Selenomonas sputigena: one gene and its partner. The protein of the gene in region 1 interacts with the protein of each later gene in a pairwise test. Links are inferred from orthologs where the notes say so. Each region holds a gene or a part of one and is shown on either strand. Other genes may lie near its edges.

The links.
Region 2: the proteins of rlmN (region 1) and ftsZ interact in binary tests that used the Escherichia coli proteins (3 or more experiments, as listed by UniProt). The link is inferred for Selenomonas sputigena from one-to-one orthologs.

What each region holds. Positions count from the first base shown.
Region 1 is NZ_CP110383.1:948,191-963,523, reverse strand. Bases 12,206-15,131 are described here. They hold rlmN (23S rRNA (adenine(2503)-C(2))-methyltransferase RlmN), read right to left. Parts: upstream 14,232-15,131; coding sequence 13,179-14,231; downstream 12,206-13,178. Other genes in these bases: rsmB (16S rRNA (cytosine(967)-C(5))-methyltransferase RsmB), read right to left, coding at 14,236-15,131; OL236_RS04760 (DUF3662 and FHA domain-containing protein), read right to left, coding at 12,411-13,163; OL236_RS04765 (FHA domain-containing protein), read right to left, coding at 12,206-12,410. Outside these bases: OL236_RS04825 (ABC transporter substrate-binding protein), read right to left, coding at 1-328; nikC (nickel transporter permease), read right to left, coding at 370-1,182; nikB (nickel ABC transporter permease), read right to left, coding at 1,179-2,123; OL236_RS04810 (lysylphosphatidylglycerol synthase transmembrane domain-containing protein), read right to left, coding at 2,713-3,714; GTP cyclohydrolase FolE2, read right to left, coding at 3,754-4,572; 7-cyano-7-deazaguanine synthase QueC, read right to left, coding at 4,583-5,257; rpe (ribulose-phosphate 3-epimerase), read right to left, coding at 5,275-5,919; rsgA (ribosome small subunit-dependent GTPase A), read right to left, coding at 5,916-6,800; pknB (Stk1 family PASTA domain-containing Ser/Thr kinase), read right to left, coding at 6,822-8,603; OL236_RS04780 (peptidoglycan D,D-transpeptidase FtsI family protein), read right to left, coding at 8,615-10,009; OL236_RS04775 (FtsW/RodA/SpoVE family cell cycle protein), read right to left, coding at 10,002-11,255; OL236_RS04770 (Stp1/IreP family PP2C-type Ser/Thr phosphatase), read right to left, coding at 11,242-11,961; more of OL236_RS04765, read right to left, coding at 11,958-12,205; more of rsmB, read right to left, coding at 15,132-15,333.
Region 2 is NZ_CP110383.1:147,160-162,446, forward strand. Bases 740-3,619 are described here. They hold ftsZ (cell division protein FtsZ), read left to right. Parts: upstream 740-1,561; coding sequence 1,562-2,677; downstream 2,678-3,619. Other genes in these bases: OL236_RS00735 (DUF881 domain-containing protein), read left to right, coding at 740-1,072; OL236_RS00740 (small basic family protein), read left to right, coding at 1,069-1,404; OL236_RS00750 (phosphodiester glycosidase family protein), read left to right, coding at 2,874-3,619. Outside these bases: OL236_RS00730 (N-acetyltransferase), read left to right, coding at 1-266; more of OL236_RS00735, read left to right, coding at 371-739; more of OL236_RS00750, read left to right, coding at 3,620-4,301; OL236_RS00755 (hypothetical protein), read left to right, coding at 4,367-4,666; OL236_RS00760 (SpoIVB peptidase S55 domain-containing protein), read left to right, coding at 4,715-7,090; OL236_RS00765 (MlaE family ABC transporter permease), read left to right, coding at 7,090-7,857; OL236_RS00770 (ABC transporter ATP-binding protein), read left to right, coding at 7,876-8,625; OL236_RS00775 (MlaD family protein), read left to right, coding at 8,622-9,905; OL236_RS00780 (TolC family protein), read left to right, coding at 9,917-11,488; OL236_RS00785 (translocation/assembly module TamB domain-containing protein), read left to right, coding at 11,558-15,287. UniProt on the Escherichia coli protein: Essential cell division protein that forms a contractile ring structure (Z ring) at the future cell division site. The regulation of the ring assembly controls the timing and the location of cell division.

The DNA of each region.
Region 1 (15,333 bases):
CTGCCGTCAGCGGGTTCCCGTTCGAGAACTTCACGCCGTCGCGGATCTTGAACGTCCACGTGAGCTTGTCGTCGCTGATCGTCCATTTCTCTGCGAGCCACGGCTGGATGTTCATCTTCTCATCAAACTTCGTCAGCGTCTCGCCCATACCGTAGCGCATGACGACCCAGCCGAAAGCATTTTCCGTCGGCTCAAGAGAGTCCGCGAAGTTCGTCACGCCGACGCGCAAGGTATCCTTCGAAGCCTCTTTGCCGCCGCAGCCTGCGAATACCGCCACGGACAAACACGCCGCCATGGCAACAGAAAGCAACTTCTTCCACTTTTTCATTAAATTTCAGCCTCCTAAAATCATAAGACATCGTAAAACCATCAGCTTGCCTTGTTTGGATCAAGCCAATCGCGCAGCGCATCTCCCCACAGATTGAACACGGCGACGACGAGGACGATGGCGGCGCCGGGGAACAGCATGAGCCACGGCGCCGTCTGCAGTGCCTGCCTGCCTTCGTTGAGCATGAGTCCCCATTCCGGCGTCGGCGGCTGCGCGCCAAAGCCTAGGAACGAAAGACCTGCCAGCTCCATCATCATCGCCCCGATATCGACGGCTGCCGTCACCAGTATGATGGAAAGGATATTGGGCGCGATATGGCGGAAAAACATCTGCACGGGACGCGTGCCGTTCGTCACAGCCGCCGCGATATAATCTTGCTGGCGCACCTTCAGCGTCATGCTGCGCGCCAGGCGTGCATACTTCGTCCAACCGACGGCGACAAGAGCGAGGATGGCATTGACCACGCTGCCGCCCATCATGCCCGCAATGGCAATCGCCAGCACGATGCCCGGAAAGGCGAGGAACATATCGGCAAGGCGCATGATGATCGTATCCACCTTGCCGCCGACATAGCCGGCAACGACGCCGATGGCAGAGCCGATGCCGGCGATGAGGATGACGACCGTCAAAGACATGAACACCGATATGCGCGCGCCGTAAATCACGCGCGTAAAGAGATCGCGCCCGAGTTTATCCGTTCCGAACCAATGCTCGGCGGAAGGCGGCAGAAATGCCTGCTGCATCGACGACTCATAGGGATCCTGCGTCAAGATGAAGGGCGCGAGAAGCGCTGTGAGGAAGATCAACCCTGCCAATATGGAATAGAAGCGCAGGAGCTTTGCGTCCTTGCTCATGGCCTCTCCCCCTTCTTCAGGCGCGGATCAAGATACACATAGGACAGATCCACAAGGAAGTTGACTACCATGTAGAAGATGGCTGTCCAGAGAACGAATCCCTCCAACAACGGATAGTCTCGCATCTCGATCGCCCGCACCGCCAGGCGGCCTATGCCGGGCCAGCCGAAGACGATCTCGACGATCGCCACACCGCCCAAGAGCCAGCCTAGAGCCAAACCGAAGAGCGTGATGAGCGGCAAAAACGCATTGGGCAGCACATGGCGCCACAGAATGCGCTGCATGGACAGACCGCGAGCCTTGGCGCCGATGACGTAATCCTGACTGAACTCTTCGAGCACGGCGATACGCACCTGCCTCGTATACTTGGAAGACAGGAGGATCGCCAGGGTTGCAGACGGAAGAATCAACCCTTCCAGAGTGACCTCGCCGCCCGAAATCGGGAACAGTCCCAATTTCAAACCGAAGACGAAGAGAAGCAGCAAGCCGACCCAGAAGCTTGGCATCGAAACGCCGAGAAAGGACACGCCGCGAATCAAATAATCCGGCCAACGGTTGCGATATAAAGCTGCGATGACTCCGCAAGGCACAGAAACGACGAGCATCATCAAGGTTGCTGTTCCTGCCAGAAGCAGCGTGCCGAGAAGATTCTGCTCAAGCTTTTCGGCAACCGGCATCTTGGCGGAATAGCTCATGCCCATATCGCCATGCAGCAAGCCGGAAAGCCAGTGCAGATACTGCTCATGGAAGGGACGGTCAAGCCCCAATTCGTGACGTGTCTTTTCGATAGTTTCCTGCGACACCATCGTATCGCCAGTCTCCAGGATCATCTCTACAGGATCACCGGGAGCGAGATACGTCAGACCGAATGTCAAGAATGTAACGCCCAAAAGCGTGATGAGCATCTGACACAGGCGACGTATCAAATCTTTTCCTTTCAATGCAATACCTCATCTCCTTAAAAATCATATAAAAAAGACATTTGCGACCGAATCCTCAGAATCGGTCTCTATAAGGAAACGCCCAGCTATCCGGCATTTCCATAAAAAAACGCATGTCCGTCAACCAAGACAAGACATGCGGATTTTTCCTGCAAGCGCAAAATACCACGGGTATATTCCGCCAACGAATATACCCTGGCATCCATCTCCTCATCTCTCGTAAGTCAAGCAATGAATCTTATCATAAGCAGGCTTTCTGGCTCTCGGATCATCGTTTGTTTCCGTCTTCCCGGGTTTTTCCCAGTGACATGTCAGGAAGTGCCGATGCGTTCAGCACTTTCATCAGAAACAGCGATTCCAGCGTTTCCCATGGAAACAAATTCCCCGATTACAGCTGCGGGACAGCATGGGTCTTTCACCCATTTTCCTCTCATCGCTCGCCGATATACATCGGCGACACTTATGACGTCTGTATGAATTTTTGAGAAAACAATTACTATCGGTAATTATATAGCAAAGTTCCTATCATGGCAAGCGCACGAAAAAATTTTCTTTAAGAAACATTATTTTCAGCAGTATGCCTGCATACTCAGCCATCCTCCTGCTGCTCCATCTGGCGATGCATAAAATCTCTGCCAAAGACCTTGAGCGTGTAGTAAAGGCCGATGAAGAACGGGATGTACTCGGCGATGAGCCGCCAGCAAACGGCGAGGATGCCGACGGTACCTGCCGGTACAGAATCGGCAAAGAGCAGGACGAAGCCGCCCTCCGCGATGCCGGAGCCGCCGGGCGTCGGCGTGAAATAGAGCAACATGTTAAGGAAAATCATGCGCCCCATGACCGTGTACCAATCGGCATCTGTCACGCCGAGTCCTAAAAGAAGACATGGCACGATGGCATAGATGAACATGAGACTTAAGCCTGATTCAAAAAAGATACGAAGCATGCTCTTGGGCGAGGACGCGAGGAGATGCACGCCCATCTTGAGATCACGATAGAAAGAGAGCAGCTTTTTGCTGCGTTTCACGCTCAATCGCTTCGTCAGGCGCAGGATGATGTAGTCGAACGCATTCGCGCGAAAAGCAAGCGCGATGAGTGCGATGACGACGAAGGCGATAACAGAGATGAGCATCAGCGTATGATTGTCCACGCCGGGCAGGATGCCTGCGTCGTGCAGGAAGATGAACGGCATGCAACATATAAGGAAGAGAATGGACACGAGGGTTCGCACGATGACGAGCACCGTCGCCTTGCCCGCCGGTACGCCTGCATGACGCAGGAACATGAGCTGCGCCACAGCACCGCCCGTTGCCCCCGGCGTCAGGAGCGCGAGAAAGTAGTTGCCGAAGACCACCTGCACCGCCTGTCCCAGCGTGATGTGCTCGCCCGAGATCTTCACGAGGTGCATGAGGCGCGTGCCATCAAGCGTCAGACCGAGGCTCACGCAGAGGAGCGCAAGGGCGATGGACCACGGCTGGAACGCTGTGAGATTTTTCAACGTATGAATGTCGACCGTCGAATAGATGACGGCGCCCGAGATGAAGAAAACGAGCAGCAGCGGTACGATGAAACGCTTGCAGAACACCTTCATTTGACACCTCCTCAGAGCGGCCTGGCGCAGTTTCTCAGATCATTGCTCTTTGCCGGCTGTCCTCGCCTCGCAATTCACATATTCTTCGTGGCTCGCATAGGCGCTGTGATTGTGAATCGACTCAAAATTCTCGCAGGAAAGCGAGAACCAAAAGAGTCCGGGCAAGGGACGTAGGGCGAGCACGAGGTCGCGCAGGATGTCCTCGACAAACTTTGGCTGCTCGTATGCTTTTTCCGTCACATACTTCTCATCTTCACGCTTCAGCAGCGGATAGATCGGGCACGACGCCTGCTCTTCCATGAGCGCGGCGAGATCCTCGATGAAGATGCACGGCGCGGGCGGCTTGAACTCGACGACGGCCTGCAGCAGACTTCTCTGATTGTGCGCACCGTAGCGCGAAATCGCCTTGCTGCACGGGCAGAGGGATGTCGCAGGCACGGTGACGCCGAGACGGAACGACATCGCCTCGCCCGCACGCTTTTCGCCCTCGAAGAAGCAATCGAGGTCGAGCACGGATTTCTTGCCGCTCGCCGGCGCTTCCTTCTCAATGAAATACTTGAAGGAAAGGCGCAGCTTCGCCGTCTCCGCTTCAAGACGATGAAGCGCCTCCTGCAGCATGGCTTCCATCTCTTCTTCCGCTACGGGCTTGTCGCACCACTGCTGCAAGATTTCCAGGAAGCGGCTCATGTGCGTGCCCTTGTACTCCTTGGGCAGGGAAACCGTAAAGAGGATGCGCGCTGTGACTTGCTGGAAATCACCCGCCTTCGTCTTGATGCGAAACGGCAGATGGGCGTCCTTGATGCCGACATGCTGTATGTCGATGCCGCGCATATCCGCGCTTTTCTGTATGTCTTTCATCATCGTTTCTTCAGCGTTTTTCATACTCGATCGGGTCTTTTATGCCGGCAGCCGCGAAGCCCTGCAGGCGCAGTTTGCAGCTGTCGCAGACGCCGCACGCCTTTTCACCGCCGCTGTAACAGCTGTGCGTAAGCTCCAACGGCACGGCAAGACGCGTCGCCAAGCGCACGATATCGGCTTTGGACAAATTCTGCAGGGGCGTGACGATCTCGATGCGCTTTCCTTCGGAGGCCGCTTCCGTCGAGTAGTCCGCGACGGCCTGAAAATGCCGGATAAATTCGGGACGGCAGTCGGGATAGCCCGAATAGTCGACGCTGTTGACGCCGATGTAGACAGAGCGCGCGCCGATGGTTTCGGCATAGCCGAGCGCATAGCTCAAGAAGATCAGATTTCTTGCAGGCACGTAGGTCACGGGAACAGACGTGCGCGAAACGTCGCCCTCGGGCACGGCGATGCTGTCGTCCGTCAGCGCCGAGCCGCCGATCGCTTCCATGTTCGTCTCGATGATCAGATGACGCTTCACTTTGTAAAAAGCTGCAATCTTCTTCGCGCCTTCCAGCTCGATGCTGTGACGCTGATGATAGTCAAAGCTGATGGGATAAAGTTCTTTCCCCTGCTCCTTTGCGACGGCCATGCAGGTCGTCGAATCAAGTCCGCCCGAAAGCAGCACTACCGCCTTTTCCATTCGCGTTTCCTCCTCCTTTAGCCACGAATCGCCTGAATCGCTTTTTCTATATCGCTCGCCCCATAGACGGCAGAGCCTGCGACGAGGATGTTCGCCCCCGCCTCTCTCACGAGCGGCGCTGTCTCGGCATTGATGCCACCATCGACCTCGATGTCGAGAGCGAAATCATTTTCTTCTGCCGTATGACGCAGAAGCGCGATTTTTTCGAGCATCGACGGAATGAACTTCTGTCCGCCGAAACCCGGATTGACCGTCATGATGAGCGCCATGTCGATATCTGCCATAAGTTCTTCGAGCATGACGAGCGGTGTCGCAGGATTGAGCGCGACGCCCGCCCGGCAGCCGAGAGATTTGATCTCCTGTACGAGGCGATGGGCATGACGCACCGCCTCGATATGAAAGGTGATGACGTCCGCACCAGCCTCGGCGAAGGAAGCGATCTGCGCTTCCGGACGCTCGACCATCAGATGCACATCAAAAACCGCCGCAGAGCATTTGCGAAGCGACTTCACGACGGGAGCGCCCAACGTGATGTTCGGCACAAAAGCGCCGTCCATGACATCGATATGGACGTACTCCGCCCCGGCAGTTTCAATGCGCTGCACCTCATCGGCAAGATGCGCGAAATCCGCCGAGAGAATCGACGGCGCCACTTGAATCATCGATATACCTTCTTTCTCTGTACACTCTGCTGCAGCATTTCCAAATAGGAGGCGTAGCGCGAGTCTGCAATCTTTCCCGCCTGCACGGCTTCCTTGACAGCGCAGTCCGGCTCGTGGCTGTGCGTGCAGGGCTGAAATCGGCAAGCGCCGAAAAAGGAGCGAAATTCAGGGAAAAGCCCCGGGAGCGCACAAGGATCGATCTCGGCAAGCTCCGTAGCGCTGAAACCCGGCGTATCGACGAGGAATCCTCCGGCGAACGGCAGAAGCTGCGCCGTTCGCGTCGTATGCCTGCCGCGCTTGATCTTCTCGCTGACAGCGCCCGTAGAAAGGGCGATGCCCGGCGCGAGACAGTTCAAGAGAGAGGATTTTCCCACACCCGATGAGCCGGCAAACACGCTCGTCTTTCCCTCGACAAGAGACTGCATGTCTGCCACGCCTTCCCCTGTAACAGTGGACAGCAGGCATACGGGATAGCCGATTTCGCGATAGAGCGCGGCGAGGGCAGGAATCTCCGCCGCATCGCCCTCTAACAAATCCATCTTGTTGATGCAGAGGACGATGCGTTCGATCTTCGACCACTCGGCGAGCACGAGAAAACGGTCGATGAGCACGGGATTGATATCCGGCTCGCGTGCGGCGAAGACGAGGACGACCTGATCGATATTGGCGACCAACGGGCGGCGCAAAAGACTCTTTCGCTCACAGCGCCGCTCGATGACGCCCGCGCCGCCTTCTGTAAGCTCAAGCTCCACGTCATCGCCCGGCACGACGGCAATGCGCTCCTTTTTCAGGCGGCCTCGCAGCTTCGCCTCCACAAGTCCTTCTCGTGTCGCCACGTAGAAGAAACTGTTTTGCGCTCTGAGCACTTTTCCCTGCAACAAACCGGCCTCCTCTCCCACTTGCTAGCGGTTCGACTTGCCGCCGCTTGCGTCCTTGCTCGGCGTCTTGTCGCCTGCATTGTCGTCCGACGCGCGCTCCTTCGTCTTCGAAGACTTCTTTTCCGTTTCGGCGGCAAGTACAAGGTCGACCGCCGTACCTTCTTCCACCTCGCTGCCTGCCGCCGGGCTCTGCCGCACGACCGTGCCTGCCGCCTGCGAACTCGCTTCCTTCGTGACGGAGCCTACATGAAGTCCGCGGTTCTTGATCGCTTCCTTGGCGCTTGATTCCGCGCCGCCGACAACGCTCGGCACGGAGACCTTGCGCGGCCGCTCGCCCTTGCTGATCACGAGGTCGACGACCTGCCCCTTGCTGATCTTCGATCCCGCACGCGGGTCCTGTCCGATGACGCTCCCCGCAGGCTGCGAGGAGAACTCTTCCGTCACGACGCCGAGTTTCAAGCCCGCTCCGGTCAGCTTGCTCTCTGCCGCTGACTTCTGCATCCCCTTGAGTTCCGGCATACTGACTTCCTCGCCGCCCTTGCTCACGTAGATGGTCACGAGGCGCTCTTCCTTGACCTTCGAACCTCCCTCGGGATCTTGCTTGACGACCTGCCCTGCCGGTATATTGGAATCGTACATCTCCGCGATGTCCACGCGCAGTTTCTTGTCCTCCAACTTCTGCTTGGCGACGGCCAGCGTCTGTCCCGTCACATCGGGAACGACGACTTCCGCACCGCTCCAAAACTTTCCATAGGAAAGGAATGCGCCTGCAAAGAAGCCAAAAAACAATACGAGGAACAGAATGAAAAGGAAGGCCTTGGAGCGGTATGCCTTCTTCGCTGCACCGCCATGCCCGGCATCCGGAACATGTACGGAAGGCTGCTCTTCCTGCCCGTGTCTTGACAAAAGAGATGAATCGACCTCGGCCTCACGCACGCGCGGCAATACCTGCGTCGCATAGGGATCGAGCAGCGACGATGCCGAGCCGCCAAGCATCGCCTCATCCTGCGCGATCTGCCGCACGACGGTCTCACTGTCGGGCCGCCGATTCGGATCCTTTGCCATCAATTCCGCAACGAGAGCCTCGACGAATGGCGGAATCGACGGGTCGATGGCGCAGACGGAAAGAGGCTCTTCCTGCAAGTGCTTCAAGGCGATGCCAACGGGGGTTTCACCAGTGAAGGGCAACTCGCCCGTGAGCATTTCATAGAGAACGACGCCGAGGGAGTAGACATCTGACTTCGGCGTGATCGAAGCGCCCTTCGCCTGCTCAGGCGAAAAATAATGCACGGAGCCAACGATGTTGCCTGTATACGTCGACGTGACCGAACTCACGGCGCGAGCGATGCCGAAATCGGCGACCTTGATGCGCCCGTCCTCCATCACGAGGATGTTGTGCGGCTTGATGTCACAGTGGACAAGACCGTTCTTGTGCGCATGATGCAGAGCCTCGGCAATCTGACGCGCAATGGCGAGCGCCGTGGCAACGGGCAGGCGTCCGCCCGCATCAAGCTCTTCGCGCAGGGTCTGCCCCGAAACGTATTCCATAACGATGTAGTGGGCGTTTCCCTCCTGCCCGACATCGTAGATATTGACGATGTTGGGATGCGACATCTTCGCGGCTCCCTGTGCTTCAGCTTGAAAGCGTGCTACAAACTCGGCGTCACTCGCGAATTGGGCGTGCAGCACCTTGACCGCGACCGTTCGATCGAGCAGTTTGTCGTGCGCCTTATATACATCAGCCATGCCGCCGCTTCCAACAAGCTCCACAAGCTCATAGCGATTGCCTAAAATGCGTTGTTCCATGGCACTGCCTCCTAATCATCTTGCAACTTTTCCAACAGCTTCCGTGCGATTGGTGCAGCTTCTGTGCCGCCTCCGCCGCTGTTTTCCACAAGGATGGCAAAAGCCACCTTTCGACCTTTTATTTCCGCCGAGCCGATGAACCACGCATGATCCTCGCCCGAATTTTCCGCCGTGCCCGTCTTGCCCGCTACGCGCACGCCACGGAGCGCCGCCGCCGTGCCCGTGCCTTCCTGCACGACCTCCTCCATGAATCCATGAATCAAGGAGGCGCGCGCCGCCGTCGTAGCCTCGAACCACTTCTCGCTTCGATGCTGTTCGAGTGTGATGCCGTTGGGTGTCACGACACGTTCAACCATGTAGGGCTTCATTATGATGCCGTCATTTGCAAACGCCGCGGCGAGCAGCGCCATGTGCAGCGGCGTGACGAGAAGCGTGCTCTGCCCAATGCCGATCTGAGCCGTATCTCCTTGCCCGAGGGAAGCGAAGTCGGGCAGATGCGCTGCCGCCTCCGCCAATTCGCCCTGCGCCGTCTCCTCAAAGCCGAAACGTCGGAAGGCATCCGCCAGTTTCTTGCCACCCAGGCGCAGCGCAAGCGAGCCGAACGTCGTGTTGCAGGACTCAATCAAGGCGTGCTCCACATCGATCCTGCCGTGCACAGCGCCGTGGCTCTCGTGGATGACCGAATCCCCCACTTTGAGCGCTCCCGTGCAGTCGAATACTTCCTTGCTGTTCGTAACGCCGTTTTCCAACGCCGCATCGAGAATCAATGGCTTGATGGTCGATCCAGGCGGATAAAGACCTTGCAGCGCACGGTTTACGAGCGGACTTTCCTTGTCCTGCCTCAGGCTGTCCCACTGCGCTTGAATATCGGACGGATCGAACGAGGGACGCGATGCGAGCACGAGAACCGCCCCGCTTTCCGCATCGAGCATGACGACAGCCCCGCGCCGTTCTCCCAGCGCCTCGTATGCCGTTTCCTGCAGTGCAGCGTCGAGCGTCAGATAGACGTCGTCGCCGCGTGAGGAAGAGAAAATCTGCGCGAGCGGCCCTAATCGCCCGAGAAGGCGGCTGTGTCCCGAAAGCTCTGCCCCCTTATAAGCCTCGATGCCCGTGCTGCCGATCGTATCATCGAGATAGCCCGTGACCGGCTCCATGATCCGCCCGTAAGGGTAGCGCCTTTCGCCCACATTCGGGCTGAGCGCGAGAACTTCACCCTTTCGATCAAGGATGCTGCCGCGCAGCACGCTGTCCTCGGCGAGAGCCGCGCGGCGATTCAGAGGATGCTCTGCGAGCCGATCCGCTTCCCAGACCTGCAGATAGACGACATAAAGCGCCAAGCAGGAAAATGACAAGAGCAGGATGATGGCTGTGCGCAGGATATACCTTGTATTATTTCGCTCAACCATGTCGATTCTCCTTTTTGGAAAGCACGGTCAAAATGCCGAGCAGCATGAAGCTGGCGATCATGGAACTGCCCCCGTAGCTTACAAAGGGAAGCGTGATGCCCGTCAGCGGTAAGAATTTCGTCACGCCTGCGATGATGATGAAAGCCTGCAGGAGAAACACGACTGCGATACCGGCGGCAAGCAGCATGCGCGTCTCTTCCCGGCAGGCGAGCGCGATGCGTATGGCACGATAAAAAAACAGGGCAAAGACGAGCATGACGCCTAGGGAGCCGAGCAGCCCCAGTTCTTCCGCAATCGCCGCAAAAATAAAATCCGTATGCACCTCGGGAATCAAATTGGGATGGCCGTGCGCAAAACCCGCGCCCCAAACGCCGCCCGAGCCGAGCGCAAAGAGGGACTGCACGACTTGATAAGCGCTGCCCGAAGGATCGCTCCAAGGGTCGAGCCAGATGTTGAAGCGCACGCGCACATGGGAAAAGAACGAGTAACTGAGCACGGCTGCGCCCAGAAAGAACGCGAAGGCAAGCGCCACATAAGATTTTCGACCCGTAGCCATATACGTCATGGAAACAGCTATGCCAAAAAAGAGCAGAGCCGAGCCGAGATCGCGCTGCACGACGAACATCAAGATGGCGATGCCCCAGATTAAAAGGAGCGGCGCAATGAAGCGAAGCACGGGCAGCTTCAGCCAAAGAAGCCTGTGCCTGGGCAGCGTCAATACCTCCCGATGCTCCGTCAGATAGGCAGCAAGAAACATGATGATGACGATCTTGCCAAATTCCGAGGGCTGCACGGCGAAAGGGCCGAAGACGATCCAGTTGCGGCTGCCGCCGATCTCCGTGCCGAAAAAGAGCGCCGAGCACAGGAGCAGAAGACAGAACACGCCCAGAAGATATGGATAGGAAAGGAGGCGAAGAACCCTCTCTCCAAGAAAGACGAGGAAAAGATAAACGATCAGACCGAGCAGCAGCCAACGCATCTGTGTCAAAAAGAGCGCGGGCTTCAAGCGTCCGATCATGATGAGGCCGAGACTTGCGAGCAGCATGGCTGCAGGGAAAAGCGTCAAGTCCGTTCCATCTCGTCTGCCCAAAATGAACTGCGTGAAGAATGCACCGACGATGACTGCCGCAAGCCAGGGCAGCAGCAAAAGATCCGCCGTCAGACGATGTGCAAGAAGCAGTACGCCCGTGCCCAGCAGCAGGATGCCGAGCGGAGGCAGCAGCAGGTGCAGCTTAGCCTCTTTCATCGCATTCCACCACGATGGCTGTGATATTGTCGAGTCCTCCTGCCAGAAGCGCCAGCTCGACGAGAGTCCGTGCCTTGTCCGCAGACTCTCCCTGCAGAGTCTCGCGAATGGCGGCTTCTCCAACCATATTCGTCAATCCGTCCGAGCACAGGAGAAAGATGTCGCCCTCCTCGATCGTGAAGCTTCCCGTATCGACGACGAGTTTTTCTTCCACGCCGACCGCACGCGTCAGAAGATTCTTTTTCGGATGATTCCTCGCCTCCTCTTCCGTGATGGAGCCTCGCTCGACGAGATCCTGTACGAAAGAATGGTCGCGCGTGAGCCGCCTGAGCGCACCCTTTCGCAGAAGATACAGGCGGCTGTCGCCTACATGCGCCCAATACGCCGCATTTTCCCTATACTGCAAGGCGACGACTGTCGTCCCCATGCCCTTTCGGGCTTCACTCGCCGCCGCTGCACAGAGAATCTTGCTGTTCGCTGCCTGTACGGCATGAAGCAAAGCTTTCTCGCCGTATTCATGCACAGCATCGGAAAACATCTCAGTGAATACATCGACGAGCATCGCGCTCGCCACTTCTCCTGCGGCATATCCCCCCATGCCGTCCGCCACGACATACGTATCAGGCGGTATGAAGGCGCATGCATCCTCGTTGCTCTCGCGCACCTTTCCCCTGTCCGTCGCTTTCGAGACTTTCAAAAAAATCACCTCTCAAACCTCAGTGTCACAAAGCCGATGCGTATGAGATCCCCCGGCTTCAGATAGGCCTTTCCCTGCAGGATCGCATCGTTCAGATACGTGTGGTTCATGCTGCCCATGTCCTCGATGACATACTGATTGTTTACAAGACGTACGACAGCATGACGGTGCGATACGAAGGAATCGGGAATGCGGATGTCGTTGTCGGCACTGCGCCCGATCGTCAGTCCCTGCGTGAAGGCGAAGCGCTTGCCCAAAAGCGCTTCATCGCCTGCCTCCACGACGCTGAGCACGGCTTCGTCAGGCAATATCTCACGCGGCTTTATTTCCTGCTGCAAAGCCTTGGCGTCTTCAAACATCGCCTGTGCCAAGCGCGCGATAAAACGAAAGAGCAGCAGCAGGACGCCGTATTGAAAAGCTACGCTCAGAACGCGCAGCAAAAGATCTGAACCCGGCAATCATATCACCTCATAGCGCAGGACGGAATTTCCAATCTGAATCTCATCGCCATGCCGCAGCCATGATTCGAGCACGGGACGTCCGTTGAGAAGCGTGCCGTTCGTGCTGTCCTCATCCTGCAGGAAATGGCGATGCCTTTCATAGCGGATGGAGGCATGGACGCGCGAAGCGTTGGGATCGGTCAAGATGAAATCGCTTCGTTCACGTCTGCCGAGAAAGATCTTTTTCTCGCCGAACGCGAGGTAAGAATCGAGATCCGCCCCTTCCACAACCGTGAGCGAAGCGATCTTGTACTCCGTCGGCAAATCGAGCGGCACCTGGAAAGACGGTCTCTGCAGGACGATCGTGTGCTGCTCCTTCACCGCCTGCGCCACGCGCTGCACCATGTCAGAATATGACGCCTTCACACGGCACAGGCCGAGAGAAAGTTCCGCATCCTTCTGAATGTTGATGGCAAGTTTCCCGTCCATGAAGGCATCGAGCAAGATGACTTTTTTCTCCGCTAAGATGTGAAGATCATCGAGGAAGCGCTGTGACGAAAGGTGGTGGCAATCTTCCTCGTTCATAAGGATCGTATAGGCATTGGGCAAGATCCATTCTTTCTTCCCTTTTTTCGCCCGCCGCTTCGCGTTCGCGATTTCTTTTTCGAGTTTCTTCTCCACCTCGATCGGTTCAAGGGCGCTGCCAAACTTCTTATTGAAAAATCCTTCGATATGATTTTCCAAAAACGTTTCCCATTTGGTAAAAGCCATGGAATCCCTCACAATCTATTGCTTCTCTTCACTCTCGGACATGTGTCGGTTGCGCAGTTGTCCGCAGGCCGCCTGTATGTCAGCTCCCATCTCCCGACGTACCGTGGCCGTGATGTGACGGCGCGTGAGCGCACGACAGAAGGCTGCAGTGCGCTCCTCGGATGGCCGCTCGAAGCCCCGCTCCTTCACGGGATTGATGGGAATGAGGTTGACGCTTGCAAGCTGTCCTTCGAGAAGTTCGGCCAATTCCCGAGCCTCCCGCTCGCCGTCGTTCACGTCGCGGATGAGGATGTACTCGTATGTGACGCGCCGCCCCGTCTTTTCCGCATAGCGTTTTCCTGCCGCGACGACGTCCGACAATGGATACTTGCGATTGATCGGCATGAGTTCGGAACGAAGTTCCTCACGCGGCGCATGGAGCGAGATGGAAAGCGTCAGAGGCATACCCTCTTCGGCAAGACGGTCTATAGCGGGAACGATGCCAGAAGTGGACAGCGTGATGCTGCGATAGCTGATGTTCAGCACGTATTCTTCATGCAGCAGGCGCAGGAAATCCACGACATTTTCATAGTTCATCAAAGGCTCTCCCGATCCCATCAAGACCATGGTGTCGACCTTCCCGCCCTGCGATCTCAGCATTTCCTCGATGAAGAGAACCTCGGCGAGCATTTCCCCCGCCGTCAGATCACGCGCCAATCCGTGCAAGGTCGATGCGCAGAAGGAGCAGCCCATATTGCAGCCCGCCTGCGTCGATATGCATATACTGTTGCCGTAAGGTTGACGCATGAGCACGGCTTCCACAGCCGCGCCGTCGGAAAAGGCGAGCAGGAACTTGCTCGTCCTGCCGTCGGCGGCATCGAGCCTCGCGCGCAAAAGAGGCGTGTCGATCGTGTACCTCGTCTCAAGTTCCGTGCGCAGGGACTTCGGCAGATTCGTCATGTCGGAAAAACGCTTCGCACATTTCTTGTAGAGCCATTCCGCCACCTGCCTCGCGCGGTATTTTTCCAAGCGCAGGGCAGCGAAATCCTCCTGCATCGCTTCGAGCGTCATGCCGAAAATGTTCTTCATGCATTCACCTTCTTCTCATGCGGGCGATGAAGAAGCCGTCCGTGCCGTCTCGCTGCGGATAAAGCTGCAGCATCCGCTCGGGGCGCTTTTTCAGCGGCAGGAGTTCTCCTGCATTCTCCAAGCTGAACTCTTCGTGCCGCGCGAGGAAGTCCTCCACGACGGCTTCATTTTCCTCGCGCTCGATCGTGCATGTGCTGTAGACGAGCACGCCGCCGCTTTTCACGGCTTCCGCAGCAGAGCTGAGAATTTCCCGCTGCAATCGTGCGAGAGCGGCGAGGTCGTCCGGCCGCTTTCGCCAACGCGCATCGGGCTTTCGCCGCAGGACGCCGAGTCCCGAGCAAGGCGCATCGACGAGCACGCGGTCGGCCTGGCGCGGAAAGCGCCTCCCCGCCTCGCGCGCATCGAGGAGCAGAGTCTCCACCGACTTAATGCCGAGCCGCTCGCAGTTTTCCGCAACGCGGCGCATCTTGTGCTCATGCACGTCGAGTGCGACGATGCGTCCACGGTCGCCCATAGAGGCGGCGATATGCGTCGTCTTGCCGCCCGGCGCACTGCAGACGTCGAGCACGAATTCACCTAGCTCGGGCGCGAGGACATGCGCCACGAGCATCGAACTTTCGTCCTGCACCTGAAAAAGCCCCTGCTGCAAGGATTCCAGAGCGTCGAGAGAGCCGTGGCGAAGGCAGAGGATTCCTTCGGGCGTCCAAGCGGAAGGCTCCGCCTCCACGCCCTCTTGCGAGAGGCGTTCGAGGAGCTTGTCCCGCGTAATCTTCAAGGTGTTCGTACGCAGGGAAAGCGTCGCCTGCGCATTGTCAAATTCGCAGAGCGCCCTTGCCTCTTCATAGCCGAACTGCCCGATCCAACGCCGCACGAGCCACTCGGGATGCTGCAGGGACAGGGCAAGATTTTCCGCTTCATGCGCCTTGCCCGTCGGGAATGTGGCTTTTTCCGGTTCACGAGCCGCCGTGCGCAGAACGGCGTTGACAAACTTCACCGTGCCCGCATGGCTGCAGCGCTTCGTCATCTCCACCGCCGTATTGCAGGCGGCGGAGGCAGGCACGCGCGCAAGGAAGAAAAGCTGGTATACGCCCAAACGCAAAAT
Region 2 (15,287 bases), 800 kb from region 1 along the record:
TCGGACAGCTAGGGAAGAATTATGCGCATGGTTACGATAGACTGATTCGCGGCGATGAGCTTCTGGCGATCGCCTGTGACAAGGCGGCGCAGATTCAGCGTATATCCAGCGGAAAGGTCGTGTATTTGGAGTGTGAGGAAAAGCCTGCCCTCGTAGAATTTTATGAACGCAATGGGTTTCATGCTTTTGGCAGACGTATGCTCGACAGGGATGAGTCAGATGTTTTGGAAGGCGGCTGCCTGGTGCAGTTGTTTAGATATTTATGATTTTCCGCATAGTAGAGCGGCGGGGATATTCTATTGGCAGATAGGATCTTTTGCGTTATAATTCCTTTATTATCTCATTTCAGCAACAGTTCGGGAGGCATTTTATGATCAATTTCAAGCAGGGGCGGTGGTCCATCGCCTTTGTCTGCATGGTGCTGGGCTTCATGCTCGCCGTGCAGTTCCGTGCGACGGAGGACATGCGTCAGTCCGTATCGCAGCAGCGTGTGGAGGAACTTGCCACGCGTCTTCTGGAGACGGAGAAGGAGCGTGACCGTCTGCAGGAAGAACTGAAGGATACGAAAGACGCAGCGTCAGAGGGGCCAAGCAACGACTACCAGCGCATGAAGGGCGGCTTCACGGCGCTCGCGGGACCGGGCGTCATCGTCACGCTCGACGACAGCAAGGCGACGTCGAAGGCGGGCGAGAATCCGAACCTCTACCTCATTCATGACGACGATCTCCTGCGCGTCATCAACGAACTGCGTGCCGCAGGGGCAGAGGCCGTGTCCATCAATGGGCAGAGGCTCACGGGCACGTCGGAGATCCGCTGCGCGGGGCCGACGCTCTCCGTCAACAATGTGCGTTCGGCACCGCCCTACAAGATTCATGCCATCGGCGACCCCGACAGTTTGGAGAAGTCGATCAAGATGCGTGGCGGCGTCGAGGACACTCTGAAGGTCTGGGGCATACAGATCGACGTCAAGAAGGAAGAGCATGTCGAGGTGCCCGCCTACAAGGGCGCGGCGTCGTTCAAGTACGCGAAAGCCATCGAAACGCTTTCGGATGAAAAGGAGGGAGCAAGATGATCCTGCCCGTTCTCGGACTTCTCGTCGGCGTCGCCGTCGGCATGCTCTCGCCGATCACTGTGCCGCTCGCCTACGCGAAGCTTTCCTCCGTCGCCTTGCTCGCCTCGCTCGATTCCGTTTTCGGCGGCCTGCGGGCGGCGTCGGAAAACCACTTCGACAATGCCGTATTCATCTCGGGCTTCTTTATGAACGCTCTCATGGCCGCCTTTCTCGTCTACATCGGCGATCGGCTCGGCATCGACCTCTACTATGTGGCGCTCTTGGCGTTCGGCTTGCGTGTCTTCCAGAATCTGGCGATTCTGCGCCGTCATTTCTTCGAAAAGCATAATTAGAGAGGCAAAAAGAGAAAAAAGCAAGCATTTTCATAATTTTTTTATGGCGTACGTATTAAAATAATGATAGAATGGTAGGGAAACTTTTGAGGACGACTGCCGTACTCCCTCTGGTGGGACGAAAGGCGGACTATGCTATATTTTGGGGGTTGCTATCGTGTTTGAATTGGATGATATGGGTTTGGACCAGTTCGCCAAGATCAAGGTCATTGGCGTGGGAGGCGGCGGCAGCAATGCTGTGAACCGCATGATTTCAGCGGGATTGCAGGGCGTGGAGTTTATCGCTGTCAACACGGACGCGCAGGCTCTTTTGCACGCGATGGCGCCGAAACGCATCCAGATCGGCGAGAAACTTACGCGCGGCCTCGGTGCGGGTGCGCGTCCTGAGATCGGCGAGCAGGCGGCGGAGGAGAGCCGCGATGACATCCTGCAGTCGCTGCAGGGCGCGGACATGGTCTTCGTGACCGCCGGCATGGGCGGCGGCACGGGCACGGGAGCGGCGCCCGTCGTCGCTGAGTGTGCGCGTGAGATCGGCGCTCTGACCGTCGGGGTCGTCACACGCCCCTTCACGTTTGAAGGACGTCTGCGCCAGAAGAAGGCGGAGGCGGGCATCGATAAGCTGCAGCAGCACGTCGACACGATCATCACGATTCCGAATGACCGCCTGCTGCAGGTCGTCGACAAGAAGACCTCGATCACGGATGCGTTCAGCTTCGCCGACGACGTCCTGCGCCAGGGCGTCAAGGGCATTTCCGACCTCATCGCTGTGCCGGGGCTGATCAACCTCGACTTCGCTGACGTCAAGTCCATCATGAGCAATGCAGGTTCGGCGCTCATGGGCATCGGCGAGGCGACGGGCGAGAACGCCGCAGTCGCCGCCGCCAAGTACGCGATCGAGTCGCCGCTCTTGGAGACGAGCATCGAAGGGGCGCACGGCGTTCTCCTCAATATCTCCAGCTCGGCGGAGAACCTCAGCATGTACGAAGTCAACGAAGCCTCGTCGACGATTCAGGAGGCCGTCAACGTCGATGCGAACATCATCTTCGGCGCTTCCCTCGACGAAACGCTCGGCGATACCGTGCGCGTGACCGTCATCGCGACGGGATTTGACAACGATACGGTAGGCATCCAGCGTCCCGCTGCGACGGCTGCCCAGGGAAAGCCCGCGCAGCCCGGCGCAAAGCCCGTCCCCCAGGCCGACACGCCGCTGCCGAAGGCGCCGAGCTTCAGCAACTTCGACATCCCCGAATGGATGAATCGAAAGCGCGACTGAGGACGTGCGGAGAAATAACGCGAAAAACAACAGGCATCTTTCCGATGATGGAAGGATGCCTGTTTTGCGTGTGCATGATGCGGCGCATGTTCCGTTCCTTCGTTAAAGGATTTTCAGTCAAAGATTTTCCACCGATTCGCTTGAATCCGTGCTATAATAGTCTTCACTAGATGGATTTTGAGGGGATGGCGAGAGTATGAGGAAGATGGCGCTGAGTCTGGCTTTGGCTCTGGCGGTGGCCTTGGGAACAGATGCCGTTTCTTTTGCGGCACTGCCGCAAACGCAGGCTCGTGTGCAGGTGCAGCAGCAAGCGGCGAAGACGCTGACGGGCGTGCGCTTTGGTACGAGCGACGAGCGTGAGCGCGTCGTCTTCGACTTGACGACGCTGCCCGCCTACGAAGTCCATACGGAAAACGACGGACAGAGGATCGTGCTTTTCCTTGCGGGCGCACGCAGTCAGGCCGTGCAGCCGGAGATTTCGGGCAGCATGGTCGAGAACGTGCGTGTATCGGCCGTGCCGCAGGGCGTCAAGGTCGTCATCGATCTTGCGGCGCCGGCATCTTACGAGGTCAAGACGCTGGCGAACCCGACGCGCCTCTTCATCGATGTACAGAAAGAGTATGAGGTCGTTTCTGAGGAGACGCCTGCGCCCGGTTTGAAGCTCTCGACGCTCAAGAGGCTCGACGCTCGCGGCCGCCTGACGGGATGGGTGCTGGAGGCTGATCCTGCTCGCTACCGCGTTGTGCCTGTACTCGCCAAGGGAGCTGTGCCAGGACGCGCCACGGTCAGCGCGATGTCGGATATGGCAGAAGCCGCCGCGGCGATCAATGCATCCTACTTTGCACCGAGCGGCGAGATCCTTGGCCTTTTGAAGCTGGACGGCACGATCGTCGGCACGACGTACTTTCGGCGCAGCGCCGTGGGGTTTGCCGCTGACGGCAGGACATATTTCGGCCCTGTCGATTACAGCGGAACGGTGACGCTCGGCAAGAGAAGCTGGCCCGTGGGCGGCGTCGATGCGGAGCGCGGCGAGGACAGTCTCGTGATTTACAATCATTACTATGGCTCGACGACGCGCACGAATGAATATGGACAGGAGTACATTGTTCGAGGCGGCAGGGTCGCTGCGGTCAACTTGTCGGACAGCCCAATTCCGAAAGACGGCCTCGTCATCTCAGTGCACGGCAAGGCGAAGGACGCCTTCGCCCAAGTGAAGGTCGGCGACGCCGTACGTGTGGAGGAGGCGATCGGTGCGCCTTGGGAGAGCCTGCCGACAGTCATTGGCGCAGGCCCGATGCTTGTCAAGGACGGCATCGCTCATGTGACGGCGGAGGAGGAGGAATTTCCGCCCGACATCGCACGCGGCCGTGCGCCGCGCACGGCGTTCGGCGTGACGGCGGCCGGGCATTACCTGCTCGCTGTCGTTGACGGACGCCAGTCGCACAGCATTGGCTGCACGCTGCAGGAGATGGCGGAGTTCATGCTGCAGTTCGGCGCCGTTCAGGCGATCAACTTCGATGGCGGCGGTTCGAGTGCGCTCGTCGTCGGTGGCGAACTCGAAAACAGTCCGTCCGACGGGCAGGAGCGCGCCGTCGGCTCGGCGCTCGCGCTCTTGCCGCGCTGACGACGGTCTTCTTATAGTTTTTGTTGGCACATCAGAAAGAATTCGATATAATGGAGGAGATGTAAATGAAAAAAATACTGGCATTAGGCCTTTTTCTTGGCGTTATGATATTTGCTGTCCATGCGCTGACGGCAGAGGCGGCAGTGGACGCAACGTCCGGTATTGCTGGAACAGTTACATGGCGGGCTGAGCCGGGAAGTATGCTTGCGGCGGGTGCGGAGATCGTGCGCGTGCGCACATTGACGGGCGAGGTCGCGGCGGCGCGTGCCGAAGAGAATTGCAGCGTGAGTGAGATGCTCGTCTCCGTCGGTGATGACATCGCTGCGGGACAGGTCGTCGCGCGCCTGAAGAAACAAGATGAATGATTGCGAGGGGAGGCTCCCTCTTTTGTGTTGCTCTCCAATCTGTACGAGGTGATATATTTGCGTAATTTCAAAAAGAAGATGCTCGCGCTCGGTCTGTCCCTGTCTCTTTCCACGGGAGTGGCGGCAGCGGCTTCCCTGCCGCCGACGCTGCCGCTTTCGGAGGTATACCCGGGCATGGAGGGGACGGCGTACACCGTGGTCGATGAGTCGGGCGAGATCGTGCCATTCCATGTTGATGTCGTCGGCACGTACGAGGAAGGATCGTCGACGAACCGCATCATGGCGAAGGCATCAGGCCCTGTCGTTGAACGCACAGGCGGCACGCTGCAGGGCATGAGCGGCAGCCCAGTCTATGTGGATGGGGCGCTTGTCGGGGCGCTTTCGGCAGGCATCAAGGGCATGAGCCTCTATACGTTTTTCATCACGCCGATCGATGAGATGCTGCCCATCTGGGATATGCCCGATTACAAGGCGGTTCATCTAAAGAAGGAAAAGAAGGAAAAGGCAGCGGACGCCGATGAGCCGATGGGCGAAGGCATGGGCGAGGGCATCGGTGAAGGCGCCGGCGAAGGCGGCGAAGGTGGGACGGAGCAGACGGCAGGAAAGCGTGCCAAGCTCGAAAAGGAAGAACTGCCTGAGCTAGCCGAGGGGACGGCGGAAAAGCCCGACAAGAAGCCAGCAGGAAAGCAGGGGAAAGATTCCGAAAAGAGAAAGAAAGCAGAGAAGGAAAAAGCTGCAGCTGCTGAAGAAAAGAAGACAAAGGCAGAGAAGAAACCTGCGGCTGAGAAGGGAGAATCTGCAAAGGCAGAAAAGAAGCCTGCGGGAGAAAAGAAAAAGCCTGCAGAAGCGGAGAAGAGGCCTGCAGCGGAAAGAGAAAGATCCGAAGAAGCGAGGAAGAGGCCTGCCAAGGCGAAGGGAGATCCTGCTGAGACAGAGAAGCAACCCGCCGAGGCGATGAAAGAGCCAGTGAAGGAGACGAAAGAACCGGCAGGAGCATCAAAGAAACCGGTGGAAGAGAAACCTGCGGAGAAGAAGCCCGTCGCTGAAGAAGGCGTGAAGCCCGCAGCGAAACAGCACGAGACGCAGGCGAAGTCGGCGCTCTATCTCGCAGGCTTCGGCAGAAGCGGCTCCGCCTATATGGAGGAGAAGCTTTCCGCCCTCGGGTTCAAGGCGGGCGAGATGCCGGCCTTCGGCACGCCGACGCCAGGTGCGCATGTCGTCTATGATGCGGCTCTCGCGCCCGGGAGCGCCGTCGGCGTCGCCGTTTCCTACGGCGATTTTTCCGTCGGCGCGACGGGGACGGTGACGGCAGTCGACGGAAAGCGCGTGCTCGCCTTTGGTCATCCGTTCCTGCACAAGGGAAATGTCAATTACTTCATGACGGATGCCAGAGTCGTCGGCACGATCAGCGGTCCGACGGACGGCATGAAGATTGCGAGCATCGGCAACATCATCGGGCGCATCAATCAGGACCGAGAGGCGGGTGTCGCCGGCATCATCGGCGCATTTCCCGAGAGCGTGCCGATGCGCGTGCGCGTGAAGGACACGTCGCTCGGCTACGACAGGAAGTTTGCGGCGCAGATCGCCTATGACGAGGATTTTCTGCCGGTTCTCGTGCCTGGCATCGCTTACGCGGCGATGGGCAAGACGTCGGACACGCTCGGCGAGGCGACGGCGAACCTCAAGTTCACGATTCGCACGACGGCGGGCGAAGATGGCAAAATCGAGCGCTCGAACATGTACTATACAGCCTCGGACGTCGGACAGGCTTCCGTGGGCGAGTTGGCGCAGGTCATGACGCTCCTTTGTCAGAATGCGGAAGAGGAGGCCGACGTGACCTCTGTTGACGTCGACATCGAGATGGAAAGTACGCGCAAGACGGCCTCCTTGATTTCCGCTGTGCCCGAAAAGCCCTCGGCAAAACCGGGCGAGACGGTGAACTTCCGCACGACGATCAAGCCCTTCCGCAGGGAGAAGGAAGAGCTGCTGATTCCCTACCATGTGCCGGAGAGCCAAGCGCCGGGCGTCCTGAGCCTCGATGTGCGCGGCGGCAGTTTCATCCCCGTGACGGCGGCTCTTTTGCAGAACGCGCTCGGCATCGATACGAGCGCAGAGGAGGACAAGACGCAGACGACGGCGGACAAGCTCAAGCAGTTCCTGCAGCTCGGCAGGAACAATGAGATCATCGTAGCGCCTGCGATCGCGCCCAAGCTGCCCCTTTCGGCGGAGGAGAAGAAGGAAGCGAAGAAGCGCCTGAAGAAGCAGGAGGGCGCACCGCGTAAGAAGCAGGAGAAGCGCATTGACCTCCTCGGGCAGAAGGCGAAGAAGCAGGGTAATCCCTTTGAGGCGAGGTTTGAGACGGGGTATGTCATAGACAATGTGATCCATGCCTCGTTGCTGATCGAGGAAGAGGACAAGAGATGATGACGCGGCTGTTGGAGAAAATCGGTTCGTTCGTGCTCGAAAGATTCGAGTGGGTTGGCTCCGTCATTTTGCTCCTTGCCGCCGCCCTCAAAGAGATGCGCCGCCCCTTGCGCTTCCGACACGTCTTCGCGCAGATGTCGCATCTCGGCGTAGACTCACTCGCTATCGTCTCTCTGACGATGCTTTTCACGGGCATGGTCATGACCCTGCAGGTCGCGCATGAGTTCATCCGCTTCGGCGCGCAGTCGACGATCGGCGGCGTCATAGCCATCGCCGTCGGGCGCGAACTTGGCCCCGTGCTCGTCGGCGTCGTCTGCGCAGGGCGCGTGGGGTCTGCCATCACGGCGGAGATCAGCACGATGAAGGTCACGGAGCAGATCGACGCCCTGCGCGTCATGGCGACGAGTCCCATCGGCTACCTCGTCGTGCCGCGCATGATCGCGTGCATGTGCATGGTGCCGCTCCTGACGGTCTTCGGCGATGTCATCGGCGTCTTCGGCGGCTGGTTCGTCGCTGTGCACTATGCGGGCATCGCCTCCTATACCTTCACGAACTCCATCCATGTCTTTGCTGTGCCGCACGATGTCACGGGCGGACTCATCAAGGCGGCGGTGTTCGGCGTCGTCATCGCCGTCCTCGGCGCATGGTACGGGCTTCATGCGCCCGAAGGGGCGGAGGGCGTGGGACGCGCCACGACGAAGAGCGTCGTGGCGGCGATCGTCTGCATTTTCTTTTTGAATGTGTTCCTGTCGTTCTTGCTTTATTGACGGGCTGAGGTGGAAGATATGATACGGCTGGAAGGTGTGACGAAGAGCTTCGCTTCCCATGAGGTGCTGCACCCTCTCGATCTCTGCGTCAAAGACGGTGAGACGCTCGCCGTCATCGGCGGCTCGGGCTCGGGAAAGAGCACGCTCCTTCGGCTCATCATCGGGCTGATCCGCCCGACCTCGGGCAGGATTTGGATCGATGACGCCGAAATCTCACAGATGACGGAAAACGAGCTTGACCGGGTGCGCCTGAGGATGGGCATGGTCTTCCAGTATTCGGCGCTCTTCGACTCCATGACCGTAGGGGAGAACGTCGCCTTCGGGCTTCGCGAGCACAAGCGTCTCAAGGAGGCGGAGATCGTGCGCATTGTGCGCGAGAAGCTGCATCTCGTCGGTCTCGACGGCAGCGAGCGCATGATGCCGGGGGAACTGTCGGGCGGCATGAAGAAGCGCGTGAGCTTGGCGCGCGCCATCGCCATCGACCCGTCCATCATCCTCTACGATGAGCCGAGTTCGGGACTCGATCCCCTGACGTCGGCGAAGATCGACGACCTCATCATCGAGACGCAGAGGAAGCTTGGCGTGACGAGCGTCGTCGTGACGCATGACATGGCGAGCGCCTGCCGCATCGCCGACCGCATCGCCATGCTGCACAAGGGATCGCTCATTGCACTCGATACGGTCGAAGGGTTCAGAAAGCTCGAAGATCCGCGCGTCCGCGCGTTTTTTCGCGCGGTGGAGACGGAAGAGAAGGAGGCGGGTTTATGACGACGGAAGCGAAGGTGGGAGCGTTCACGCTTCTTGGCATCGCGATTTTGACGGCAGTGCTCCTGCAGCTTCAGGGATTTTCTTTTTCGACGAGCCGCAATTATACGATTTATGTAGGCTTCACGCAGGTCGTGGGGCTTGCCCCGGAAGCGGACGTGCGCTATGCGGGTGTGCCCGCGGGCAAGGTCAAATCCATTGAGCCGGAGGGGACGGGCGTGCGCGTGACGCTCTCCGTCTATCCTGACATTCAGATCCCGCGCGATGCGCGAATCTCTCTCTCGGCGAACAGCGTCCTCGGCGACAAGTTCGTTCTCATCTCGCCGGCTGGCTCGAAGAGTACGGATTACTTGAAGGACGGCGACTTCGTCATCGGCACGGACGAGACGAGCGTCGATTCCGTGCTGGAGAACGTGAGCGAGGCGGTGTCCGATGTGCACGATCTCCTCGGTTCGTTGAACGACATCCTCGGCAATCCGCGCATGAAGGAGTCCGTTCTCGGCTCGGCGGAAAATGTGCGCGAGGTCACGGCGCACATCCGCGATCTCACGGCTGTGCTCGGGCGCGTCGCGCTGCAGAACGAGGGCAATATGCACGCGATGATGCAGGAGATGCGCACAATCTTGGCGAATCTTGCCGCGACGACGGAGACGGTGCGCCAGATGGCGGCAGACGTCTCCGATGGCGGCGCGACGGCTGCCAATCTTCGCTTGACGCTACTGAACGTCGCCAAGGCGAGCGAGAACATCCGGCAAGTGGCGGAGGAACTGCACGACGTCACGGGCGATCCCACGGTGCGCGAAGATCTCAAGGCGACGATCCATCAGGCGCGCGCTGTCACGGAGAAGGCGAACGACACGCTCGATAACTTGAAGAGCATCGAGGCGCAGCCTTCGCTCGACGTCCTATACAGCGGCAAGGATCGCGACTGGATCACGAACTTCAATGTCGACGTTTCCAAGGAGGACAGGCCCGATCGCTTCCTGCGCGTCGGCGTCGAGGATATCGGCGAGGGGAACGATTTGAATCTTGAGGTCGGCCGCACGAAGGGCAGGCTCGGCGCACGCGCGGGACTCATCGCGGGCGAGCCGGGCATCGGACTTGATGCGAATGTGGGAAATCGCTGGTGCTTCTCCGCCGACGCCTACGACCCCAACGATTTCCGCCTGCGCCTTTCCGCGCAGTATCGTCTGCGTGAAGATACGTATCTGATGGGCCAACTCAAAGATCTCAATCGCAGCGAGCGGCGCACCGCCTACTTCGGTCTGCACCAGTCATTTTAGGAGGAATCATTGTGAAGCAGTCAAAACATTTTTCCAAGAAGCTTGCGGCGCTCGTCGCGGGCGGGCTCTTCTCCCTGAGCTTCGCATCTGCGTCCGCAGCGGAGACGCGCTCTCTTGCACTCTCCGAGAGCGTGGAACTGGCGCTTGAGAACAATCGCTCGATCAAGTCGTCCGTGACCGATGTGGATGCGGCGGACTGGGCATACCATGAGGCGCGCCGCACGGCAGGCCCGAAGCTCACGCTCTCGACGCAGGGCAACCGCGTCGGCGGCAAGGCATACAAGATGTACGACCACGACTATGCTTTTCGGAGCAGCGCGGCGCTTTCCTTCCCGCTCTACACGGGCGGCAGCATCGAGCGCGGCATCGAGGCGGCGCGCTACGGCGTGAACAATGCCGATCTCGCGCTCGAAGGCACGAAGCAGGCGGTGCGTTACCAGACGACGGGACAATATTTCAAGGCGCTCGAATACCGCAATCTCATCAAGGTCGGCGAGATGTCCGTCGCCAATTTGAAGAGTCATCTGGCAAATGTCAACGCGCAATACAAGGTGGGCACGGTCGCGCGTTCCGATGTGCTCGCATCCCAGGTCTCGCTCGCGAATGCTGAGCAGAGTCTCGTGAACGTGACGAACAACTACGACGTCGCCATCGCTGAACTCAATAAGATCATCGGCTTGCCGACGGACACGAAGCTCTCGTTGGCGGACGAACTCGCCTACAGAAAGTATGATCTGAGCCTTGAGGACTGCACGGAGTACGCGCTCGCGCACCGTGCGGACGGCATCGCGGCGGACTATGCCGTGCGTCAGGCGAACGCTGCCATGGAGGCGACGCGCGGCGCTTCGCTGCCGCAGGTCAGTGCAGCGGCATCCCGCACGGTCGGCGGCGACAGCCTCTTTTCCAACAACACGGATTCGGCGGACACTTGGTCGATCGGCATACAGGCGAACTGGGCGGCCTTTGATAACAACGTGACGCAGGCGCAGGTGAACCAGAAGCGTGCGGCGGTGCACAAGCTGCAGCAGGCGGCGGAGGACACGCGCGAGCAGATTGCGCTCGACGTGCAGACGGCGTACCTGAGTCTTCTGGCGGCGGAGAAGAATATCGAGACGACAAGTGTCGCCGTCGAGCATGCCATGGAGGACTTCAAGATCGCGCAGGTGCGCTACACGGCGGGCGTCGGCACGAACCTCGACGTGACGGACGCCGACGAAAAGCTTGTCGCGGCGCAGACGAATTACTACGATGCGCTCTACAACTACAACCTCAGCAAGGCGGCGCTCGATCGGGCCATGGGCCTGCCCGTCGATCTCGACACCGTTTCCTACCGTGAGAAAGTCGACGGCAAGTACTATAAGGCGGCGAAGGAACAGGCCGAGACAGCGCTCTACCATACGGATGAGGCGGCGGAGAAGATGGCCGCTGAGCAGAAGCTGCTCGATGAGAAGAGCAGGAAGAGCCGCACGGCGAAGGACGATGCGATGATTCCCGTGACGCACGGCTCACCCGTCAAGACCGCACCTGTCAAGACCGCAGAGAAGGATGCGGCAGCTGAAGCGGCTGCAGCGGGGGAGATGTAAAGCGCATCGAGCCGCGATGTCCTTTCGTGCCGCATAACTTGAAAAAGAGACAACGAGGAGGAAGAGCCGATGAAGAAGGGGTGCATTGTTTTCGCTGCAGTCGTCATCGCGCTCTTCCTTTTTGCGCTCGTTTGCGGCATGGCGGCTTACATCGCCCATACGGGCGCTTACGTTGAGGAGGCGGGCAGGACGCTTTCTGCAAAGGCGTCCGATTCGCTCGGCGTTCCCGTCGCCATCGACGCCGTGCGGGTCGAGTCTTGGCATACGCTTGCCCTTGACGGCATCGCGGTGCAGGATAGGGCGGGAGAGGAGATCCTGCGCGCTGCGCACGCCGAGGTGGAAATGAGTCTCTTTGCGGCTCTTTCCGCCTCGCCTGTTGCCGCGATTTCCCATGTGACGGTCATAGAGCCAGAGCTTTCCCTGCAGCAGCGCGCGGACGGAAGCTGGAACGTCGCCGACCTCGTGCAGCAGGAAGCAGGGGAAAATGATTTTTGCGGCAAGGTCAGCGTGAAGGAAGGAAAGGCGAACGTTGCCGTTTCGGGCAAGGAAATCGCCTTGGAAGATATCGGGGCGGAGCTTGACTTCGTGCACAAGTCTTCTGTCTCCGTTGAAGCTGAGGCCAGCTGCAAGGGCGCACCGCTCGCTGTCGAGGGAGAAGTCTCGAAAGAGCGGCAGGAACTGAAGCTCAAGGGGGAAAATATCAATGCGATGGATTATATCGCATTCCTACCCGAAGGCGTGCTTCCCGACGAGATCGAGCTGCAGGCGCTGCACGTCGACGAGACGGCGCTGAAGCTCGTGCGCGAGGCGGATGACGTTTCGCTTGCGGGCGACGTGCGCCTTTCGGGTGCGAAGGCGCTCGTCCATGGCATGGAGGTTGAGGCGTCGCGTGGACTCGTCGTCTTTTCGGGCAAGGAGGCGCGCATCTTTTTGCGTGCTTCTGCCGAAGAGCAGCAAGCGTCCATTCATGGGAAGGTCGCTTGGCAGGAGGAAGTGCCGAGCTTCAACTTCGTCGTCGAGTCCGCGGCCTTTGATCCGTCGAAAATCTTGGCGCAGAGCCCTTTCCAAGGTTCGGTGCGCGTCCTCGCTTCCGTTTACGGCACGCCGCAGGACTGGAAGGTTGACGGAGAGTGCGAAGCCCCGGTCGCGACGCTCTACGGCACATCGCTTTCAGCGGTGAAGGCAAAGGGGCACTACGAGGACGGCCTTCTGACGGCGAGCGGCGAGGCAGGAGCCTTGGGAGGCACGTTCGAGGGCGGGGGGATGCTCCGCACGGCGGACGGCTCCTACAGCGCACACGTCGAAGCGAAGGGGCTTTCGGGCGAGGAAATCGCTGCCGTGCTGCCTGTGGACGGTCTTTCCCTGACGGGGAAGTGCGCTGCGGACATCGCATTGAGCGGCAAGGGGACGGATTTGGCAGATCTTCTCGCTTACGGCACCTTTTCGGGCGAGGGCGCGTCCTTCGGCGGCGTTGCGGCCGAGAAGGTTTCCGCATCGTTCTTCAAGCAAGGGGAGCTTCTTCATTTTGATAACCTCAACGCGTCGTTTGCGGCGGGCGGCACGCTCGTTGTCGAGGGTGACGTGCGGGGCGGCACGGCGCTCGACCTGCGCTTTTACGGTACGGCGTTGCCGCTGGCGCTCGTCGATGCCTTTGTGCCAGAGGCCGAGGGCGCGGGCACGCTCGACATCGCGGGCGCCGTGCACGGCGTCGCGTCGAATCCTGCCATTGAGGCGGATTTCGAGGGAACGGCGGGAAGTCTCTTCCATCAGCCTTTCGACGCATTCCACGGCGCCGTGCACGGCAGCACCGACGGCATCGCCATTGACCGCTTCTCCGTGGAGCGTGCGGGCAAGGAGACGTGGATCGCCGAGGGCAGCGTCGGCCTTACGGGTGAGAGGCGCATCGACCTGCGCGTCGATTCCATTGGTGCGCGCATGGAGGACATCGCGGCTCTCGTCGCTCCCGACCAGCCGATCACGGGCAATGTCGACAATACGATCCGCTTCACGGGCACGCTCGACAATCCGTCGGCAGTCGGCTACATCCATCTCTATCGCGGCAGCTACAACGGCTACATCCTCTCGGGCATGGACGGCGACTATTATCTGGAGAACGGCGTCGTGCGCCTGCAGGACTTCCATATCTTCTCCCCGCTCGTCGACGTCGACCTCAACGGCACGGTCACGCGCGACGGTGCGCTTGACCTCTATGCCGATGTGCACGATGTGAGCCTCGACCGCTTCGGCAGCAGACTGCCGTATCCGGTCAGCGGCCACGGCACGTTTGCCGGGCATATCGCGGGTACGCTGCAATCGCCTGAATTCATCGGCGTGCTCGATGCAAAGACGCTTCGACTCAACGGACAGGCGATCGAGTCCGTGCACGGCGAGATCGTCTATGGCGCAGATGTGCTGCGCGCCGAGAATATCCGCTTCCAGCAGAACGGCGGCGCCTACGCGATGAAATGCACGGCGAATCTCGAAACGCAGGCGCTTGACGGCATCTTGAACGTCGAGAACGGTGACGTGCGCGCGCTCTTTGCGATTGCGAACCTCAAGAATGACATTCTCGACGGAAGACTGAACGGCACGATCCGCCTTGGGGGCACTTTGGATAATCCCATGGCGGCGCTTGACGCCGTCGTCGTCGAGGGAAAGGCGGCAGGCTACGAGATTCGTGATATGGCGCTGGACATCAAGCTCGCCGACCACATCGTGACGATCGATGAACTGCACGGCAGGCAGGGCGACGGCGTATTCGCCGCCAAGGGACGCATTCCATTGGACGGTGCAGTGATGGATGCGCAGTTCGCTGCGAACGGTATCCCCGCCGGCATGGTTGCGAAGGCGGCGGGGGCAGACGCTGACGTGCGCGGCACGATCGATCTCGCCGTGCAGTTCGGCGGCACGCTGGAGAACCCGCAGGCAAACGCTTCCGTCGAAGTGAAGAACGGCGGCGTGGGCGCGTCGACCTTCGACGATATGACGGGCTTGGCGAGTCTCAAGGACAGCGTCATCAACATCGAGCAGCTTCGCGTGAAGAAGAAACTTGGTGAGCGCGAATACAGCGCGAGCGCCAAGGGTAAGATTCCCGTGAGAAGCCTGACGGCGGCCGCCGATGAAACGGTTGCGTCGTCCGAGCAGATCGATCTTTCGCTCGCGCTCGACGATGCCGATCTTTCGCTTCTGCCGATCCTCTCGCCCGCCGTCGAGTGGGCGATCGGTCCGACGAAGGGCAAGGTGCGCGTGACAGGGACGCTCGAAAGGCCGCAGTTCGCGGGTGAGGTCAGTCTCGCGGACGGAGCGCTGAAGTTTAAGGACGTCGCGACGCCCGTCACGGAGATGAAGGCGCGGCTGCGCTTCTTTGGCAGCAGCATCACGCTTGAGGACTGCACGGGCAAGATGGGCACGGGCTCTTACCGCATCGCGGGCAGGACGTCGTTCGGCGGCGGCAGGTGGCGCGATTATGCGCTCGATTTTAAGGCGGATGAGCTTTCTGTCGTCAGCAGTTTCTATGACGGCCCCTTGAGTGCAGACTTTCACATCGAAGAGGGTGAGATGTTCGGACGGAAGATGCCGAAAATCACGGGGGATGTCCGCATCCATCATGCGACGCTTTCCGTTCCCTCCCTTCCCGATGCCGAGAGCGCACTGCCCGAGATGATCTTGGACGTCGGCGTGACGCTCGGCGAGCGCGTGCGCTTCTACGATCCCGCACTCTACGACATGCGCCTTTCGGGCGCTTTCCGCTACGGCGGTACGACGCAGCACGTCGAGCCTTCCGGCACGATCCTCGTCG